Linked DNA regions of Thiorhodovibrio winogradskyi. The protein of the gene in region 1 interacts with the protein of each later gene in a pairwise test. Links are inferred from orthologs where the notes say so. Each region holds a gene or a part of one and is shown in the gene's direction. Other genes may lie near its edges. The genes, in order: Thiowin_RS18300 and grxD.

The links.
Region 2: the proteins of Thiowin_RS18300 (region 1) and grxD interact in binary tests that used the Escherichia coli proteins (3 or more experiments, as listed by UniProt). The link is inferred for Thiorhodovibrio winogradskyi from one-to-one orthologs.

What each region holds. Positions count from the first base shown.
Region 1 is NZ_CP121472.1:3,998,124-4,009,899, reverse strand. Bases 5,013-7,696 are described here. They hold Thiowin_RS18300 (BolA family protein), read left to right. Parts: upstream 5,013-6,073; coding sequence 6,074-6,319; downstream 6,320-7,696. Other genes in these bases: Thiowin_RS18290 (NAD(+) synthase), read right to left, coding at 6,887-7,696; Thiowin_RS18295 (Uma2 family endonuclease), read right to left, coding at 6,388-6,864; Thiowin_RS18305 (homoserine dehydrogenase), read left to right, coding at 5,013-5,805. In the rest of the region: Thiowin_RS18330 (hypothetical protein), read left to right, coding at 368-541; Thiowin_RS18325 (hypothetical protein), read left to right, coding at 767-1,597; pip (prolyl aminopeptidase), read left to right, coding at 1,614-2,567; dtd (D-aminoacyl-tRNA deacylase), read left to right, coding at 2,564-3,001; alaC (alanine transaminase), read left to right, coding at 3,214-4,431; more of Thiowin_RS18305, read left to right, coding at 4,489-5,012; more of Thiowin_RS18290, read right to left, coding at 7,697-8,989; Thiowin_RS18285 (sensor histidine kinase), read right to left, coding at 9,069-10,022; Thiowin_RS18280 (AAA family ATPase), read right to left, coding at 10,112-11,776. UniProt on the Escherichia coli protein: Involved in cell resistance against acid stress.
Region 2 is NZ_CP121472.1:3,081,081-3,089,473, reverse strand. The notes cover bases 5,536-8,327. They hold grxD (Grx4 family monothiol glutaredoxin), read left to right. Parts: upstream 5,536-6,661; coding sequence 6,662-6,994; downstream 6,995-8,327. Other genes in these bases: Thiowin_RS13960 (hypothetical protein), read right to left, coding at 7,713-8,159; rnt (ribonuclease T), read right to left, coding at 7,062-7,691; Thiowin_RS13975 (ATP-binding domain-containing protein), read left to right, coding at 6,355-6,573; Thiowin_RS25330 (exodeoxyribonuclease V subunit gamma), read left to right, coding at 5,939-6,358; hisI (phosphoribosyl-AMP cyclohydrolase), read left to right, coding at 5,536-5,910. Outside these bases: Thiowin_RS14000 (histone deacetylase family protein), read right to left, coding at 1-370; Thiowin_RS13995 (bifunctional acetate--CoA ligase family protein/GNAT family N-acetyltransferase), read left to right, coding at 433-3,111; cysteine synthase CysM, read left to right, coding at 3,120-4,010; 23S rRNA (uracil(1939)-C(5))-methyltransferase RlmD, read left to right, coding at 4,084-5,427; more of hisI, read left to right, coding at 5,488-5,535. UniProt on the Escherichia coli protein: Monothiol glutaredoxin involved in the biogenesis of iron-sulfur clusters.

The sequences.
Region 1 (11,776 bases):
AATGCTAAGGGTATCCGCCTGCCGAGGCAACTGATTGTCGTCGTCTGGTGCCGATGCCGTCAAAAGCAGCCTCCAGAATGAGCAGTCGGAGGTCGAGGTGGTATTGTTCGCTGTGATGCTCACCGGTCGAAGCCCCAGGATAACATCCAAGACGAAAAACCAACGCGAACCTTGCTCCCGATGACCGGCTGGGCTATCTTTGGGCGCCGACACCGCAGGGGCGGGTCTAGTTCCTGCTCTGAATACAAACAACACAACGAATGGCAAACAACCGGGCCCACCACCGAAAGCTTCGGGCCCCTTGGGCGTGCTACCCGATGCCTGAGTGCAATTTTCAGGTATCAGAACCCTAGCGAGGACCTTCTCGATGAAAGATTTTCTGATTATTGTCGTGCTTTTGCTGATCGGTGCGGGATGGTTTGCCTTTGTAGGCTATTCCCACGCCACCAAGTTGCGTTACGAGTGCGGTGTTGCCTATCCTTGGTACGATGCCTTCTTCCTTGACACCGATCACTGCCCGGGCGATACGCCGCAGTCCTGATCGATTCAGCAATCTTTAGCTTTATCGTTGTCTTCAGTCATTCCCTCGGTTGTCAATCCGGTCATCCTCCGGATGACTGGTGTTCGGCAGCCGGGGCTGCTTGAGCGACCTGACGAGGCTGCGAGAACCCAGTATCCGCGAGACTTAATGGCAGCGCCTTTGTTTCCGTCATTCATGCTGTTGCGGCGGCTGCCCCGGTTTTTCGCGTGGCGGACCTGGGCTTACGTGCTTGCTTGGGTTCTTGCCTTCATCTTACTGAGCGGATGCGAGACCACGCCTGACACGGAGATTGGCCTGGGCGGCGTGGACGGCACACTGCCGCCGAGCATTCCAGGGCTTAGGTCGCTGCAGGATGGCGGAGCAGCGCAAGAGGCCGCTACCCAGCCCTCGGGTGGCGGGTTTCTTGCTGGCTTCATGGGGGGGGCAAGCTGTCCGGAAGGAGAGTCGAATGATTGTGCCGAACAGGAGGCGACTCAGGCAGACGACTGCCTGCGCCAGGCAATCGAGCTTCCACATCCAACATCTGATCGAGACGCAAGGATGCGCCGGCTGTTGGACTGCGCCGAGCGTCATTACAAGCAAGCGTTGCAGGAATCTGATTCGAAGCAGGGTAGCAACCGACGGGTGGCTTACCATGGTGGATTGCTGCTTACACTGAGCGAAAGGCGGAACCGACTCGATGATAATGCCAGGGAGCCGCGAGTCGGGCGCGAGAATGACAAATTGCTGAAGGCCGCCGATGCCGCGCGCGCCGAGGCACCCGAAAGCGCGCTTGGTTTTCTCTACGGTGCCTCGGCGCGGCTTTTTCGTGCGACCTTACTGGACGATGATAGCAGTCGCTGCGAGGATTTGCGTGAGGCGTCGGCGATGCTGTCAGCCTCGCCGACACCGCCGGAGGCTTTGGAGAGGGAGCAGAAGCGGCTGATCGAACTGGCCGACTCGGAGCTCGAGCGCTGCGCCTTGCTAAAGCAGGCCGCTGCCCGCGGCTCGGACGCTGAGCTGACCTCGGCGGACGTGGATGTGATAATTCAATCGGACGCGATTCAATCGGACTGAGCCGAGGGAGTTGGCGATGCAAGATAGCCTTTACCCCGTGATCGAACCCTACGCGACCGAGTTCGTCGAGGTTGGCGATGGTCATGAACTCCATGTCGAGCAGTGCGGTAATCCTGAGGGATATCCGGCGTTGTTTCTGCATGGCGGACCGGGTGCGGGGTGCAGCCCATCGCATCGGAGATTCTTCGATCCCGCGCGCTACCGAATCATTTTGTTCGATCAACGTGGCTGCGGACGCTCACGGCCGCATGGCAGTGTTGATTTCAATACCACCTGGAACCTGGTGGCGGATATCGAAATTTTGCGGGCACACCTAGGCATCGATCATTGGCTGGTCTTTGGTGGCTCCTGGGGGTCGACCCTGGCCCTGGCCTATGCCGAGCAGCATCCCCAGACCGTGGCAGCCTTGGTGTTACGCGGGATTTTTCTCTGCCGCCCCGAGGAAATTCACTGGTTCTATCAGCAGGGTGCGAGCCGTCTGTTTCCCGACTACTGGCAGGATTATCTTGCCCCGATTCCGCCGGAAGAGCAGGGTGACCTGCTACGCGCCTATGCCGAGCGACTTTTCGGGCCGCCCGGCGATGAACAGACCCGGGCGGCGCGTGCCTGGTCGCTGTGGGAGGGCCGCTGCGCCACTCTGTTGCCGGATCGCGAGTTGCGCGACAGTTTCGCCGCCGATGCCTTTGCGCTGGCCCTGGCGAGGATCGAATGTCACTACTTTTTGCACAACGCCTTTCTGCAGCCGCATCAACTACTCCGGGACATTGATGCCGTGCGTGGCATTCCTGGTGTTATCGTGCACGGTCGCTACGACGCCATCTGCCCGCTGGCCTCTGCCTGGGAGTTGCACCAGGCCTGGCCCGAGGCGGCACTCAAGATTATTCCCGACGCCGGTCACGCCGCCTTCGAGCCCGGCATCGCGCGCGAACTCATCGCCGCGACCGATGGCTTTGCCCAACAGCTGGCATGATAGGCCTGCTCCAGCGCGTCACCCAGGCACGGGTTGATGTGGCTGGGGAGTCGGTTGGTGCCATCGACCAGGGCCTGCTGGTGCTGGTTGCCGTGCAGCCCGAGGATAACGCAGCCCGCGCCGAACGGTTGCTCGGGCGCCTGCTCGGCTACCGCGTCTTCCCCGACAACACCGGGCGCATGAATCTTAGCCTGCGCGACACTGGCGGCGGACTGCTGTTGGTGCCTCAGTTCACCCTGGCGGCCGATACCCGCAAGGGCACACGAGCGAGTTTCACTAGCGCTGCCGCGCCCGAGCTTGGTCAGCGGCTGTTTGCCCATCTGCTCGAATGCGCGCACCAGGCGCATCGGCCGGTGGCAAGCGGACGATTCGGCGCCGACATGCAGGTGAGTTTGACCAACGATGGCCCCGTGACCTTCTGGCTCGAGTCCTGAGGTGCTTTCTGTTGGTATCTGCCTGGTGATGTTTGTTATCTGGTTGCGTCCCAATGATGGCTTGAGCGCAATCCCGGCTGTGATCAGGCCTTGGAAGGGATCGCGCCCGGGCTCGCGTTCAGACCAGCTACCGTCGTGTTGAGCGATAGGAATCCGCCGCGCGGCACGCTACACTGCAAGGTTTACCTTGCCAACTCTTGAGAGGAACATCCGTGCTCGCGCCCCAGCCCAATTTCAGCCGCATTGAGCGGCTTCCGCCCTATGTTTTCAACATTGTCAATGAGTTGAAGGCAGCGGCGCGAGCGCGCGGCGAGGACATCATTGATTTTGGCATGGGCAATCCCGATCAGCCCACGCCCCAGCACATTGTCGATAAGCTGGTCGAGGTCGCCCAGCGCCGCGATACCCATCGCTATTCGGTCTCGCGCGGTATCCCGCGCCTGCGCCGCGCCATTTGCCGCTGGTACCAAGACCGCCATGCTGTCAGCCTCGACCCTGAAAGCCAGGCCATAGTCACCATCGGCAGTAAGGAAGGGCTCGCCCATCTGGCCATGGCCACCATGGCGGCGGGCGACACCGTGCTGGTGCCCAACCCGGCCTATCCCATCCATCCCTATGGCTTCATTATCGCCGGAGCCGATGTCCGCCACGTCAAGCTCACGCCCGAGGTGGATTTTTTCGAGGAACTCCAGCGTGCCATCCTTGACTCCTGGCCGCGGCCGAAGATGCTGGTGCTGAATTTTCCCGGTAATCCCACCGCCCAGTGCGTGGAGTTGGAGTTCTTCGAGAAGGTCATCGATATCGCGCGCGAGCACGGCATCTGGGTGGTGCACGATCTGGCCTATGCCGACATCGTTTTCGACGGTTACAAGGCGCCCTCCATTTTGCAGGTGCCGGGCGCCATCGACTATGCCGTGGAGTTTTTCTCCATGTCAAAAAGCTACAACATGCCGGGTTGGCGCATTGGCTTCATGTGTGGCAATCCGACCATGGTCGCGGCCCTGGCGCGCATCAAGTCCTACCTGGACTACGGCACCTTCACGCCCATTCAGGTTGCTGCCATTCACGCGCTTGAGTCTTCGCAGGACTGTGTGGCTGATATTTGTGACCAATACCAGCGCCGGCGCGATGTGCTCTGCGAGGGGTTGGACGCCGCCGGCTGGCCGGTCGAGAAGCCACGCGCGACCATGTTCGTCTGGGCGCGCATTCCCGAGGCCTATCGTGCCATGGGTTCGCTGGAGTTCGCCAAAAGGCTGTTGCGGGAAGCGAAAGTGGCCGTCTCGCCGGGAATCGGCTTCGGCGACTATGGCGACGATCATGTGCGCTTCGCGCTGATCGAGAACGAACACCGCACTCGCCAGGCGGTGAAAGGTATCAAACACATGATGCGCGAGGATGCGCGGAATGGCTTAGCCGCGACAGCGGCATGAGTGCGCGACCTGTGGCTCTAACACCATAACATTCTGCAAGATTCTGGAGGACGCACTATGGAGCCCGTGAAGATCGGACTCTTGGGCTTGGGCACGGTCGGCGGCGGCACCGTCACCGTGCTGACCGGCAATGCCGAGGAAATCGCCCGCCGCGCGGGCCGCGAGATTCGCATCGCCCACGCGGCGGCGCGCGAATATGACCCGAGCCGTATCCAGGGACTCGAGCGCATCGACACAATCTCCGACGATGCCTTTGCCGTGGTCGATGACCCAGAGATCGATATCGTCATCGAGCTGATCGGCGGCTACTCGCCGGCGCGCGAACTGGTGCTCAAGGCCATCGCGAACGGCAAGCATGTGGTCACCGCCAACAAGGCGCTAATTGCCCTGCATGGCAACGAGATTTTCGCCGCCGCCCAGGCCAAGGGTGTCACTGTGGCGTTCGAGGCCGCCGTGGCGGGTGGCGTGCCCATCATCAAGGCGCTCCGCGAGGGTCTGGCCGCCAACCATGTCGAGTGGATCGCTGGCATCATCAACGGCACCGGCAATTTTATCCTGACCGAAATGCGCGACAAGGGTCGTGCCTTTGCCGAGGTGTTGGCGGAGGCGCAACAGCTTGGCTATGCCGAGGCGGACCCAAGCTTCGATGTCGAAGGAACGGATGCCGCGCACAAGCTGACCATTCTCGGCTCGCTCGCCTTTGGCATCCCGCTGCAATTCGATAAGACCTTCACCGAAGGCATCTCCCGCATCGAGCCCCAGGATGTCGCCTATGCCGCCGAACTCGGCTATCGCATCAAGCACCTTGGCATTGCCCGCCGCGCCGCCGCCGGTATTGAACTGCGGGTGCATCCCACGCTCATCCCGCACCGCCGACTCATCGCCAATGTCGATGGCGTCATGAACGCCGTGCTGGTCAAGTGCGATGCTGTCGGCCCCACCCTATACTACGGCGCCGGCGCTGGCGCCCTGCCAACCGCCTCCGCCGTGGTGGCCGACGTGGTGGATATCACCCGCGCCCTGACCACGGACCCGACCAACAGGGTACCGCATCTCGCCTTCCAGCCCGACGAGCTGAGCGACACCCCGGTGTTGCCAATGGACGCGATAGAGACAGCCTATTACCTGCGTCTGCTCGCGCTCGACCGACCCGGCGTCATGGCCGGAATCGCGGGCATTTTGGGCGAGGAAGGCATTAGCATCGAGGCGATCAAGCAGAAAGAACCGGGCGCGGGCGATACCCATGTGCCCCTGATCATGCTCACCCATCGCATCAAGGAGGGTGACATGAACCGCGCCATTGCTCGTATCGAGGCACTTGAGGCGGTCCAGGGCGCCGTGGTGCGCATTCGCATGGAATCCCTGGAAGGGTGATCCCGGAAGCTTGATCCCGGCTTTGGGCTCACCGCGAAGGATGCCAACTTGGACCAGCAATTCCAAATTCGGGTGTTTCATCTGGTGTAGAAGCGGCTTCCAGCCGCTTCATGACGCGCCAAGATGGCGTGTCTACTGATCACCGGGTCAACAACCGGGGGTTGGAAAACGAAATTTGGAATTGCTGGCCTTGGACAAGAGCCAGCCTGGCCGCATCTTGTCCGCGGACCAATGACAAACCGCAAGGCACAACTCGCAAGGAGCCCCGATGGAAACAGAAGCCGTGACCCAACTCATCCGCGCTGGCCTGCCCGACGCAGAGGTGCAAGTCAGTGGCGATGGCAGTCACTTCGACGCCATTGTCGTGAGCAAGGCATTCGAGGGACTCACACCCATAAAAAAACAACGCCTGGTCATGGACAGCGTGCGCGAGCAAATCGCCAGCGGCGAATTGCATGCGCTGTCCATCAAAACCCTGACCCCGGCGCAGTCAGCCGCCGAGCATCGGTTGTAATCCGGGTAAGGCCCAAAACTCAAACTCATGAGAACTTCTATCTCATGAGAATCCCTATCCCATCGGATTTAGATCTCGACACTTTTGGGGAATGCTGGGCATCGCCCTGAATAGGGCAACTCGCCATGGCCACCATGGAAGGTCATCTCTCCTGTCTCGGCGCAAATCCACACCTCGTCAGCTCCCTGCGCGAAATACAGAAACATTTTGTCGCGCAATTCGCTGAGGCGGTTACTTGGCGAGGCAACTTCAATGACGATTTCCGGTGCGCGTGCATAGGGCGTCGTCACGCCGTGAGCCATGAAGAACTCGCGCGAACACCATACTACATCGGCTACTTTCACGTTCTTGGTTGTCTGAATACTGCACTCGACAAAGGCTTTGCCCGTTGGCAAATGTTGCCTGAGCAGGAACAGAATGGCCGTCTGTAACAGACTGTGAGAATTCGTCGCTGGACTCATCTCAATCTTGCCCCATTCGTTGAGTTCAACCTTGAATGGAAGTTCCGCCAAAACGGGATCAGCGATGACCGAGGACCAGTCCATACTCTCTCCCTCCAGTAGACTGTCAGCTTTGGTGCGAACCCAGCGCTGGCGACTCTGGGATCTGCTGTCGTAAATCATCAAGCCACACTTCCGCCACCGCGTCGCTTGGCGCGCGCCAGTCTCCGCGTGGTGAGAGTGAACCGCCCGAGCTGACTTTTGGCCCATTGGGCATGCAGCTGCGTTTGAACTGACTGCTGCCGAAAAAGCGCCGGACAAAGACCTCGAGCCAGCGGCGAATGCTGCTCAGATCATACTGATGCCTTTCCTCGGCGCTCATGCCCTCCGGCCAGGGCTCGCGGTTGCGATCATGCCAGGCATGCCAAGCGAGAAAGGCCACCTTGCTTGGGCGCAGGCCATAGCGGCTGATGTAATAGAGGTTGAAGTCCTGCAGCTCATAGGGCCCGATGATGTCCTCGCTGCGCTGAATATGCCCCTGCGCATCGGGCGGCACCAGCTCGGGTGAGATTTCCGTCTGCAGAATGCGCAGCAAGACGGCCTTGGTGGCATCATCGAATTGATCGCCCGCGATCAGCCAGCGGATCAGGTACTGAATCAGCGTCTTGCTGACCGAGGCGTTCACATTGTAATGCGACATCTGGTCACCCACGCCATAGGTGGACCAGCCAAGGGCGATCTCCGACAGGTCGCCGGTGCCCAACACCAATGCCCGGTGATGGTTGGCCAGCCGGAACAAATGCGAGCTGCGCTCCCCGGCCTGTACGTTCTCGAAAGTTACATCATGCACCGGCTGTCCATTGGCAAAAGGATGGCCAATATCTTGTAGCATTTGCAGGCAGGAGGGGCGGATGTCGATTTCCGCCGCGGTGACGCCCAGCGCCCGCATCAGCGCCCAAGCGTTGGCGCGGGTCGCCTCACTGGTGGCGAAGCCGGGCAGGGTGTAGGCCAGCACATGGGTGCGCGGCAGACCGAGTCGGTCCATGGTGCGCGCGGCCACCAGCAGCGCCTGGGTCGAATCCAGCCCGCCCGAGACGCCGATCACCAGTTGCTCGATGCCGGCGGCCGTCAGCCGCTTGGTGAGTGCCTGCACCTGAATGTTGTAAGTCTCGTAACAATCCGCATCGCGCGCGCGGCTGTCCGCCGGTACGAATGGAAAGCGCTCGATGCGGCGCTTGAGACCGAGATCGCCGCCTGGCAACTCAGGCGTGAAACCAATCCGTCGCAGCCCGCGCAGGCGCTCGACCTCAGTTGCGGCGGCGTCGGCAAAGCTGGTGCGTCGGCGGCGCTCGGCAATGAGCAAATCCAAATCAATATCAGCCAGAATCATCTGCTCGCCGGGCGCGAAGCGTTCGGACTCAGCCAAGAGTTGGCCGTTTTCGTAAATCACCGCTTGGCCGTCCCAGGCAAGATCCGTGCTCGACTCTCCGGGTCCGGCGGCGGAGTAGAGGTAAGCGGCCAGGCATTTGCTGGATTGGGCCGCGCACAGGGCATTGCGCTCGGCCGCCTTGCCGATGGTGATGTTGCTGGCGGACAGGTTCAGCAGCAGGGTGGCGCCGGCCAGGGCGGCATGGGTGCTGGGTGGGATGGGCGTCCACAGATCCTCGCACAGCTCCAAGTGCAGCACGCAGCCGGGCAGGTCGCGCGCCTCGAACAACAAATCATTGCCGAAAGGGACCGTCTCGCCGAGCAGCCGGATCTCTCGGCTCAGTGCCTCGCGCGCCGGGCTGAACTGGCGCTTTTCGTAGAATTCACGAAAATTGGGCAAGAAACTCTTGGGCACCGCGCCCAGCAGTCGGCCCTGGTGCACCAGCACGGCCGTGTTGAACAATCGCCCATCCACCGCCAGCGGCAAGCCGACCGCCAGCAGGGTGGCAAGGTCGCGGCTGGCCGCGCGCACGTCCTCCAGCGCTGCCAGGCTGGCGTCCAAGAGCGCCTGCTGCTGGAACAGATCCTCATTGCTGTAGGCCGAGAGTCCCAGCTCGGGGAAGAGGGCCACCAAGGCGCCCTGATGCGCGGCCTGCCGGGCAAGGCGCAAGCTGGCGCGGGCGTTGGCAACGGGATCGGCCACGATCACCTCGGGCACGCAGACGGCCACCCGCACCAGCCCCTGGTGGTAGAGGTTGAAAAAATTGCCCGCGGCGGGGCAGGGTGTCTTTGCTTCGGTCATCCGCCAGATTCCGGTGGCGCGGCTGTCACCGCGATGTCTTGGGGCCTTGTGCGTGAAATTTGGCCTTGCAGCTGCAAGCTCAGCTAGTTTCGGTGGCGGCATCGCCGGGGCAGTCGTGGATTGTATCGGCTGTTTTTGGAATTATTATCCTAATTCGTGTACCACGGCCAAGCTCGGAGCGAATCCAAAACCGCCCGCCAAGTTGGGTGCAAATGAAATAGGCCTTGGTTAATCCCAAGCCGCCGCCCATGGTGCGGCGATCCTGTACATTGGACGCCCGGTGACCGTAATCGATCACGAACTCGATTTCATCTTCGGGTATACCCCGGCCAGAATCCTCCACGCTAATGCAAAGTTGGCTGTCATCGCTCCAGATGCCTGCATTGATGCGACCTCCTGGGCTTGTGTATTTGCGTGCATTGGCTAGCAGATCTCGTGCCACATCGATGAGCGCCGCCGGCATGCGGATCAGTGGATCCTCGCTGCTGTGGATTTTAAAGTCGAGGTAATAATCCCGCGACTCCTGCGCGGCGATATTATTGGTGAAACGAAAACGCCCTTTGCTGTTTTTCTCGATCGCACCAAAGACCGCCTGAAAATCCTCGAGCACCCGCGCAATGTCAAACTCTCGCCAGCTGGTAAGTTCGTCAATACGTGCCTTAAGATCGGCAATACGCTTGCGCAGTACCAAAAAAATCGAATCCAAACTCTCCAGCGCATCGCGCACTCTCGCCGAATCACGCAACACCGGCTGGGTGCTAAGGTGCTCATTGATTTGCTGCTCAATTGCCGCCATGTCCTGATCAAGCCCGGCAATACGCACATAGGCTGTATCCGGATTCGACATCTCATTGGCCAGGACGAACAGGCGGTCGATATGGTTCTGAAGGACATTCTCCATTGAGCACAACTCGGCAATGTTGGAGAGTTCCAGATTTAGCACATTCAGGATGTTCAAAAATGAATGCGTATCCAGGGCAACAATCTGCGACCTGTCCAGCTGCAGCGGGCGAGTGATTTCGATTTCTTTCATTCTTGGCGAAATGTCATAAAGTTGATGGCTTGGCTCAGGTTACCACTGGCGCGAAACCTGAAGGTTTTGGGCCGCTGAGCCAGTCTGCTCTAAGACGGATATTGATGTATACCAAGATGCGTTAAAGGAATTTCCCAGCCCTGGCTGTTGCAGGCATTGACCAGAATGCGCTGAATGCTGGCCTGGATGATGGGTGTCATGGAGGCTGCCTCGCCGCCGAGGTCGAGGTGAATCAGATAGTCCAGGGAAGCGCCGCTGGCCTGGGCGAAGAGGACATTGATGGCCTTGATGACCTGCTTGGCCTTTCCTTGGCCGAAGGCATTGTCCAGTGCCGTGGGAAGTTCCTTATCCAGGGCTTCGAGCAGGCGCTTTGGCACCTCGGTGGTGGCGATTGCCTGATGGCGGTAATCGATGCCAAAACGACTGACGACGCGGAATCCCTGTGAGAGCTTGCGCGGATTGAGCGCGACAAAGCCATCGGTGGGGTAGCGCACCTCGGCACCGCCGGGTTCTTGCACAATCACGTTGGCGGGGCTTTGGTGGATGACCTGGCCGAGGCGACCATCGGCCAGCTCGACCCAATCGCCCTGTTCGGTTGGAAACCATGGCTCCTGCTCGCCGGGCGGGCGGGAGATGTGGCCGACCAGATGTTTGACTGGCATCTGCTGGAGGCCGCCGTCAAGCAGCGGGTTGACCAGCCGGGCGGTGAAGGCCAGGGACTCTACGCGATAGGGCAGGCCGTTGAAAACCAGGCGTTCGCCCTCGCGCACCGGGCCGATGTTCAAAATGAGTTTGACTGTCTCGATCTGGCTCGGCAGGGTGTTGATACTGGCCCAACCGATGCCGATCAGGAAGATCAGAATAATGCCGAGCATGAACCAGTCGCCGGCCATGTTGAACACCAGCAGCATGGCGATCAGGCCGCCGAGCACGCTGAAGGCATGCAGCAACAGGGTGGTCAGGCGGGTGCTGAAGCGGTTGTCCGCCGCCGGCGACAGGCGCCGCAGTGCATTGGCGAGCCAGCGCACGCCCAGGAACACCAGCGCGAAGGCGGCGATGGCCATGACCAGATTCAGCCCCCGGGTGCGGAAGAAGCGCTTGGCGTAGCCGGTGGTTTCCTCCAGCACCGACTGGCGTTGCGCCAGGCGGTTGTTGAGTTGCAACTCCAGGGCCGCATAGTTGTTGCTACTGTCGGTGGCGATCCGTTGCCAGTTGTCCAGACGTTCCTGCAGGCGTTCTTGCAGGGCTGGGCTTGGATTTTGCGCCAGCAATTGTTTGAGGCGGGTGCTTGCCTCGGCGGCGAGCCTCTTGCGCTCCTCGACCTCATTCATCTGCGCGCGCAATTCGCCAATGGCGCGTGATTCCTTGGTGGCGTTTTCCAACTCGGCAATGATGGGTTTGAGCAGCTTGCTCAGTTCATCCTGCCAGTTGAAGGGCTTTTCTTCCTCCTCGATAAAAGGGCGCAGGTCGATATTGACGGCGAATTTCTCGAATTGGCGGCGTTGCTCCCCGAGCTCGTCCTTGAGCTTGCGCAGGCGCTCGCTCAGTTCCTGTTGGGTCACGCTGTCCTCGGCGGCGATCAGTTGCCGTTGAACTTCGCCAACCTGTTCCTCCTTGCTGGCCAGGGCGCGGTCGAGGGCTTCAAGGGAGCGCAGTTCATTGGCGCTTGGGCCCCGTTGGCCTTCGCCGAGCAGTGGATCGGAGATGAGGGTGTCGCTTTCTGCTGGCCTGTCGTCTTCCCGCGCTGACTGCCC
Region 2 (8,393 bases), 920 kb from region 1 along the record:
GGCGCACGGCGCAGAAGGCGGCATGGTGCTTGTCGGTCATCACCAGGTCGACCCCGAGCATGGCGGCTCCGGCGGCGCGCAGGGCGGCCTTCAGGGTGCCGGCGCTCATGGCGGTATCGCCATCGACCCAGGTAAGCACATCGCTTGCGGTGGGCGCGTTGGCGAAAATCATTTCGACGTACTCGGCATCATGCACCCGCAGCAGGGCTTCGCGCTCGGCGAGTGGCGCGTCATAATGGGTCAGCAGCATTTCAATGCCGGAGGCGATCAGCCGGTCGGTGATCGCGTGCAGGCGCTCGGGTACTTCCACATGGTGCGCGCCCATGCGGTGATCCAGGCAGTCGGGATGGGAGATGTAGGCTAGATTCATTGGGTGGGTCATTTATCCACTAACTAACGACCTGCGTCCAGGTCCAAGAGGGCACCTTATCCATGCGCCTATCAGATGTCGATCAATTATTCGTGCCCAGTGCCGTGGCCGTCTTTGGCGCCAGCGACCGCGAGGGCTCGGTTGCTGGCATGGTGTTTCGCAATCTGCTTGCCGGCGGCTTCAAGAGCGGATGCTATCCGATTAATCCCAAATATGAACAGGTAGGGGGCGAACGCTGTTATCCCAATCTGGCGGCGCTCGATAAACATGTCGAGTTGGCGCTGATCGCCACCCCGGCGGAGAAGGTGGCCGGGATTCTTGATCAATGCGGCGAGGCCGGGGTGCGTGCCGCCGTGGTGCATTCGGCTGGTTTTGCCGAGCGCGGCGAGCGCGGCGCCGCCTTGCAGGAGAAGCTGGTGGAAGCCGCGCGGCGCAATCGGGTGCGGGTGCTGGGGCCAAATTGCCTGGGGGTGATGCGCCCATCGCACGGGCTGAACGCCACCTTTGGCCATGAGCAGGCGCTGCCCGGCCACGTCGCCCTGGTGTCCCAGTCAGGTGCGGTCTGCACCGCCATGCTCGATTGGGCTGGACCGCGGCGCATTGGCTACTCGGCGGTGGTGTCCCTGGGCGCGGCGGCGGATGTGGACTTTGGCGATGTGCTCGATTACCTGGCGCTCGATGCCCAAACCCACAGCATTTTGCTCTATGTCGAGGGCATTCGTGATGCGCGCCGCTTCATGAGCGGGCTGCGCGCGGCCGCGCGGCTCAAACCCGTGGTGGTGGTCAAGACCGGGCGCCATCCGGCAGGCTCGCGCGCGGCCAAGTCGCATACTGGTGCCTGGGTGGGCTCAACCGAGGTATTTCGCGCGGTGATGGAGCGCGGTGGGGCGGTGCAGGTCGACACGCTCGATCAACTCTTCGCCGCCGCCCAGGTGTTCGGCGCCGGGCGGCGCATCAGCGGCCATCGCATCGCCATTGTCACCAATGGCGGCGGGCCGGGCGTGCTGGCGGCGGACCGCGCGGTGGAGTTGGGACTGAGCCTGGCGACCTTGAGCGATGAGACCCGCGCCGAGCTGGAAAAACTGCTGCCCGAGCACTGGTCGCATGGCAATCCTATTGATGTCATTGGCGATGCCCCCGCAGCACGCTATGGCGGGGCCTTGCGCGCCTGCTTGGCCGATGCCAATGTCGATGGTGTGCTGGCGATTCTTGCGCCCGTGGCCAGCGTTGACCCAACCGCGGTGGCGCGCGAGGTGATTGAGGCTGCCGCCAAGACGCGCAAGCCGGTGCTGGCCTGTTGGATGGGCGCGACCCGGGTGGCCGAGGCGCATGCGCTCTTCTCCGAACACGGTCTGCCGCACTATGACCTGCCCGAGGCCGCCGCTGAGGCGCTGTCTTTCCTCGGCCGCCAGCAGCGCAACCAAAAGCTCCTAATGCAATCCCCCGGGCCGCTGTCCCAGCAACTCATGCCCGATGTCGAGGGCGCGCGTCTGATCATCGAAGGCGTGATGGCCGAGGGGCGCAAGACGCTCGGTACCATCGAGGCCAAGGCGATTCTGGCCGCCTTTCGCATCCCCACCACCCAGACGGTGCTGGCGCGCTCGCCAAACGAAGCGCTGATTGCCGCCGAGGCGCTGTCCTTCCCGGTGGTGATGAAAATTAACTCGCCGGACATTCGCTACAAGTCCGATGTCGATGGCGTGCGCCTGAACCTCACCGACGCCCAGAGCGTGCGCCGTGCCTACATCGAGCTGACCGAGCGCGCGCGCAGCCTGCGCCCCGAGGCCAAGATCGAAGGGGTGACGGTCGAGCACATGATCCCCACCCGCGCCGCGCGCGAACTCATGGTGCGGGTGGCGCGCGATCCCATCTTTGGACCTGTGATCAGCTTCGGCGCTGGCGGCACCGACACCGACGTGCTCGCTGATCGCGCGCTGGGCCTGCCGCCGCTCAATGCCTTCATCATCCAGACCATGGTCGAGCACACTCGGGTGGCGCGCCTAATGGGGGCTTTCGGCAACATGCCGCCGATGAACCGCCAGGCGTTGGCGCGCATCCTGCAGCGCGTCTCCGAGATGGTGTGCGAGCTGGCCGAGGTGATCGAGCTGGAAATCAACCCACTGATTGGCAATGATCTGGACGTCATCGCGGTGGATGCGCGCATTCAGGTCACCTACCGTCCGCCGCAGATGCCAGTCTACGGGCACATGGCCATTCACCCCTATCCCCAGCACTTGATCGAGCGCGTGCCCCTGCCGGATGGCACGGATCTCACCATCCGCCCCATCCGCCCCGAGGACGCGCAGATGGAGCAGGACTTTGTGCGCGGCCTCTCGGAGCAGACCAAGTATTTCCGCTTCATGCAGGCCATCAAGGAGCTGACGCCCGAGATGCTGGTGCGCTTTACCCAAATCGACTATGACCGCGAGATGGCACTGATCGGTGTGGTGGTGGATCAGGGCCAGGAGGTCGAGGTTGGGGTGGCGCGCTATATGTCCCGCCCGGGTGGCGATACCTGCGAGTTCGCCATTGTGGTATCAGATGCTTGGCGCAATCGCGGCATCGGCGCGCGCCTAATGCGCTCGCTGATGAGTAACGCCCGCGCCAAGGGCCTGCGCATCATGGACGGGGAGGTGCTCTCGGCCAACACCCGCATGCTGGCGCTGGTCAAATCGCTCGGGTTTAGCATCGAAAGCGACAGGCTCGACCCCAGCGTCAAGCAGGTGTCGAAGGTGTTGTAGGAGTGGCAATGAACGACCCAAGCATCGAATCCCTCATCGGCAACACCCCATTGGTGCGTCTGCAACGGCTGCCGGGGGAGACCAGCAATCGCATCCTCGCCAAGCTGGAGGGCCAAAATCCCGCCGGCTCGGTGAAGGACCGCGCCGCACTGAACATGATTCAGCGCGCCGAGCATCGCGGCCGCATCAAACCTGGCGATACCCTGATCGAGGCCACCAGCGGTAATACCGGCATTGCACTGGCCATGGCGGCTGCCATTAAAGGCTATCGCATGCTGCTGATCATGCCCGAGAACATGAGCGTCGAGCGGCGCCAGTCCATGGCCGCCTTTGGCGCCGAGATTCGCCTCACGCCCCGGGAAGGCAGCATGGAGGCAGCCATTGATCTGGCGCGCGCGCTGGAAGCGGGCGGGGAGGGCGTGCGACTGGATCAGTTCTCCAATCCGGATAATCCCGAGGCGCATTACGAGACCACGGGCCCCGAGATTTGGCGCGACACCCAGGGCAGGGTGACCCACTTCGTCAGCGCCATGGGGACCACGGGCACCATCATGGGCGTCAGCCGTTACCTCAAGCAGCGCAACCCGAAGGTGTGCATTGTTGGCGTGCAGCCAGAAGATGGCTCCAGCATCCCCGGCATCCGGCGCTGGCCGGCGGACTACCTGCCCAAGATCTACGACCCCGCCGGTGTTGACCGAATTCTTGATGTCTCCCAGACCGAGGCCGAGGAAACCACGCGTCGGCTGGCGGCGGAGGAGGGCATCTTTGCCGGCATCTCCTCGGGTGGCGCGGTCGCCGCGGCGCTCAAGCTCGCGCGCGAGCAGCGGGATGCCGTGATTGTGGTCATTATCTGTGATCGTGGTGATCGCTACCTCTCCACCGGCGTTTTTCCGGCCTGATGGCGGTCGGAGTCCGCGCGACCCTGCCCCTGAGGCGGGCAAACAACCGAAACATCCAAGCGAAGCCAGAGATTTGAGCAAGAAAAAACCGCTACCGCGAGAGCCCTTCGAAGCCGAAATCACTGGTTTGAGTCACGATGGTCGTGGTGTGACTCATGTCGACGGAAAAGCCGTGTTCGTCGCCGGTGCTCTCGCTGGTGAGCGGGTGCGGCTGCGCCTGACGCGCCGTCAGCGCCGCTACGATGAGGCCGAGGTTGTCGAGGTGCTCAGCGCCGCCGCCGATCGCGTCACGCCGCGCTGTCCTCACTTTGGCCTCTGCGGCGGCTGCGCGCTGCAGCATCTGGCCCCGGTGGCGCAGATTGGCATGAAGCAGGACATCCTTGCCGAGGTCTTGCAGCGCATCGGCAAGGTGCGGCCCGAAACCTGGTTGCCGCCGCTGGTGGCCGGGCATTGGGGCTACAGGCGCAAGGCCCGACTGGGTGTGCGCTATGTGGCGAAAAAAGGGCGGGTGCTGGTCGGCTTTCGGGAGCGCGGCTCGTCTTTCATTGCTGATCTGAGTCGCTGCGAGGTGCTGCACCCGGCTGTTGGCGGGCGTCTGACAGAGCTGGCCGAGCTCATTGGACAGCTCAGCATTCGCGAGCAGGTCGCCCAGGTCGAGATGGCGCAAGGCGATGATCCTGTTGTGCTGGTCTTTCGTGTGCTCGAGCCGCCGACGCTGGCTGATATTGACCTGCTGCAAGCCTTCGGTGCCCGTACTGGCCTGCATGTCTATCTCCAGCCCGGCGGTCTTGACAGCGTGGAACCCCTGCCAGGCCAGCAGGTGGGACTGACCTACGCCTTGCCCGCCGAGGATGTCACTCTGGCCTTCGAGCCCAATGATTTCACCCAGGTCAATCTGGAACTCAACCGCCTGATGGTCGCGCGCGCGCTCGAACAACTCGATCCCGGTCTGGATGATCGGGTGTTGGACTTGTTTTGTGGGCTTGGCAATTTTACCCTGCCCATCGCGCGTCGTTGTGCCTTTGTGTTGGGTGTTGAAGGGGATGGAGGCCTGGTCGGGCGGGCGCGGGCCAATGCCCGGCGCAATGGGCTCGATGACAGCCGCGTGCGCTTCGAGCAGGCCGATCTTTACAGTGACTCTTCGGATCAGGATTTGACTGGACACTGGGCCTGGATGCGGCAGAGGTTTGATCTCGCGCTCATTGATCCACCCCGCAGCGGCGCCTTGCAGGTACTTGACGCACTGGTCGCGACTGGTATTCGCCGTTTAGTCTATGTGTCTTGTTATCCCGGCACGCTCGCGCGCGATGCCGGGTATCTGAGCGAGCGTCACGGCTTCCGTCCGCTGGCCGCCGGCGTCATGGATATGTTTCCGCATACAGCCCATGTTGAGTCCATGGCCGTGTTCGAGCGCTGAGTGCTCGGCCGCGGGATGCCGGGCGCGAGACTTCCTCAATCACAATGCGAGTGTCATGCAATGCCTGAACCAGAGAGTCAAGCCAAGTTGTTAAGCGGCGAACTCGAAAACGCCCTGGATTTTGCCAAAGGGAAGGGGTTGATCACCGCCATTGCCCAGGATGCCGACAGCGGGGAGGTTCTGATGGTGGCCAACATGAACCAGGAGTCGCTGGCCAAGACACTCGAGTTGGGCGAGGCGGTTTACTGGAGCCGCTCGCGCCAGAAACTCTGGCACAAGGGCGAGGAAAGCGGTCATCTGCAGAAGGTCCGGGGCATCTATCTGGACTGCGATGGCGACGCCCTGCTGCTTAAGGTCGAGCAGATTGGCGGGGCGGCTTGCCACACGGGAAAACGCAGTTGTTTCTTCCGCAAGATCGAACAGAACCGCCTGATCGACCTGGGTGAGCAGGTGTTTGATCCCAAAGAGGTTTACCCTCAGTGACGCAGTGTCAACGACAGTCGCGCGAACAATGCCTCAGGTAGGTCCTTGCCTGTCAATCGAGTCATGCATGCCACGGGCACAGACTGAGCCAATGCTTCAGGTAATCCATTCCAATCGACTCGAGACGCTTGTCGAGACGCTTGTCGATGCGCTTGCTGGGGAACTGGCCGGGAAATTGACTCCCGGTGACAGAGCGGCCCGCGGCGATCCTTTCGAGCCGGACCTCATCGTGGTGCCCAACCAAGGCATGGCGCGCAGGCTGTCGCAGCAACTGGCTGTGCGTAACGGGCTTGTTCGCAACCGGCCACACGGAGGCCGCATGAGCCTGCAACCTCTGCGTGCCGCGGTCGCGCGTGGGGCGCGCTGGGTTTCTGGCTGCGAACCCCCGAGGGCGTGCGTCGCCTGCTGCCGGCCCGCCTTCCAGCACACGAGACCGTCTTCGCCATGACCATTCACAAAAGCCAGGGTAGCGAATTCGATAGCGACCTGCTCGTCATGCCAGAAAACGACAGCCCAATGCTTACCCGTGAATTGCTCTACACCGGCATCACCAGGGGCAAACAGCAGGTCGCTATCATGGCTGAGCCAAGCGACATTGCCTCGGCCTGCGCGCGCCGAGTCGAGCGGACCACGGGACTTTTTGACGCGCTTTGGCGGTCATGATGTTGCGCAACCAAAATCACGTGGCTTGATTCATCGAACAGTTGGCCCGACCTCTGACCCCGTTATTCATTGCAACGAGGTGCTCGGGATGGATGTGCTAGAACGAATCGATCAGCAGGTGAAGGGTAATCCGGTGGTGATCTACATGAAGGGAACGCCACAATTTCCACAATGTGGCTTTTCCATGCGCGCGGCTCAGGCGCTCTCTGATTGCGGTGTGCCTTTTGCTTTCGTCAACGTGCTGCAGGACCCGGATATTTTCGAACATCTGCCGCGCTACGCGGATTGGCCGACCTTCCCGCAGATATACGTCGATGGTGAACTCATCGGCGGTTGTGATATCACCCTCGAGCTGCATCAGTCCGGCGAGCTCAAGTCGATGATGGAAGCAGCGGCGGCCAAACAGCCCGAGGCCGGCTGATCAACGCGCTGTCTTCAAGCAGGCGCCGGAAGCGGCCGCGAAGGGGGCTTGGCTTGCTCGCCTGTGTTTATAGGGGCAAGCCACGTTCGTGGCATTGGTTGAGAATGCGGCAAAATAATCGGGCAGTTTGCTCGGCGTCGTAGATGGCCGAGTGGGCCTCGCTGTCGTCCCAGTCAAGTCCGGCGGCGCGGGCCGCCTTGGCGAGAACCGTCTGGCCGTAGGCAAGCCCCGCCAAGGAAACAGTGTCGAAAACGCTGAAGGCATGAAACGGATTGCGCTTGAATCCGGTGCGCTCGACGGCGGCTTTCAGGAAGCCAAGGTCGAAATGTGCGTTGTGGCCGACTAAAATGGCGCGGTTGCAGGCATTGGTCCTGACGGCCTTGCGCACCGGATTCAAGATCTGCTTCAGTGCGTCGCTCTCGGCGACAGCGTCGCGAAAGGGGTGATAGGGATCGATCTTATTAAAGGCAAGTGCCCGCGGATCGAGTTCGGCATTGTGAAAGGGCAGCACATGGCAGGCGATGGTTGGCCCGGGCTCAAGCCAACCTTGGTCATTCATCTGGATGATGATGGCCGCGATCTCAAGCAGGGCATGGCGTTGGTGGTCGAAGCCGGCGGTTTCCACATCGACCACCACGGGTAAAAAACCGCGAAAGCGGTGGGCGATTGGGCTTTGATCCTGGTGTTCGGAGTCCATGGGTGCGGGCCGCGACTGGCGCTACTCACTCCCGTGGCTATCTGGCGAATCGGTGGCGACATCTTCGCAATCAAAACGGCGAAAATCCGCGTTGCCGTCGGTCTTGGCCTCGGTGATAAAGAGTCGGTTCTTGACCAGATCAATGCGCAGGCGACCGTTGTCGGCAGCAACCTGGTTTCCGCGTGACCACAGAGCCCGGGTGCGATTGAGCCAGTCCGCGCTGCTTTCAATGCGCGCGGGCTCGATCTCGTAATCCTCGCCGGGGGCAATCTTGATCAGGGTCAGGGTGACGGGATCTTGGTGCTCAGGCGCGATTTCTGTGTACTTGACCTGACCTTCCCCGTCGAAGGTGACCTGTCGCGCGGGTTGCTCGACGCACACAAGTGTCAGGCGCGTTGGCGCGGGTGGCTTCTCGGCATCCGAGATGGATGCAAAACCGAGCAGGCCAAGGATGAGCGGCAGTGCCATGTTTGGCAATGTCGCGTTTGGTCGTGGGAGTGCTATGGCCTGTGGTCGAGGGCGAGATCTATACATCGGTCGTCTGAAATCCATGGGGTGCTAGTTAATTGGGTGTTGCCGCGGTCGCGGTCCTCTGCTCGCATCTTAGCAGGTATGGCTGGGACTGCCCGGTCGCGGTGGTCAAATGCCTTTGGCGGCGGTGCGCGTTTACAGCACGCGGGTATTCCGCTATTTTTGCCGGGT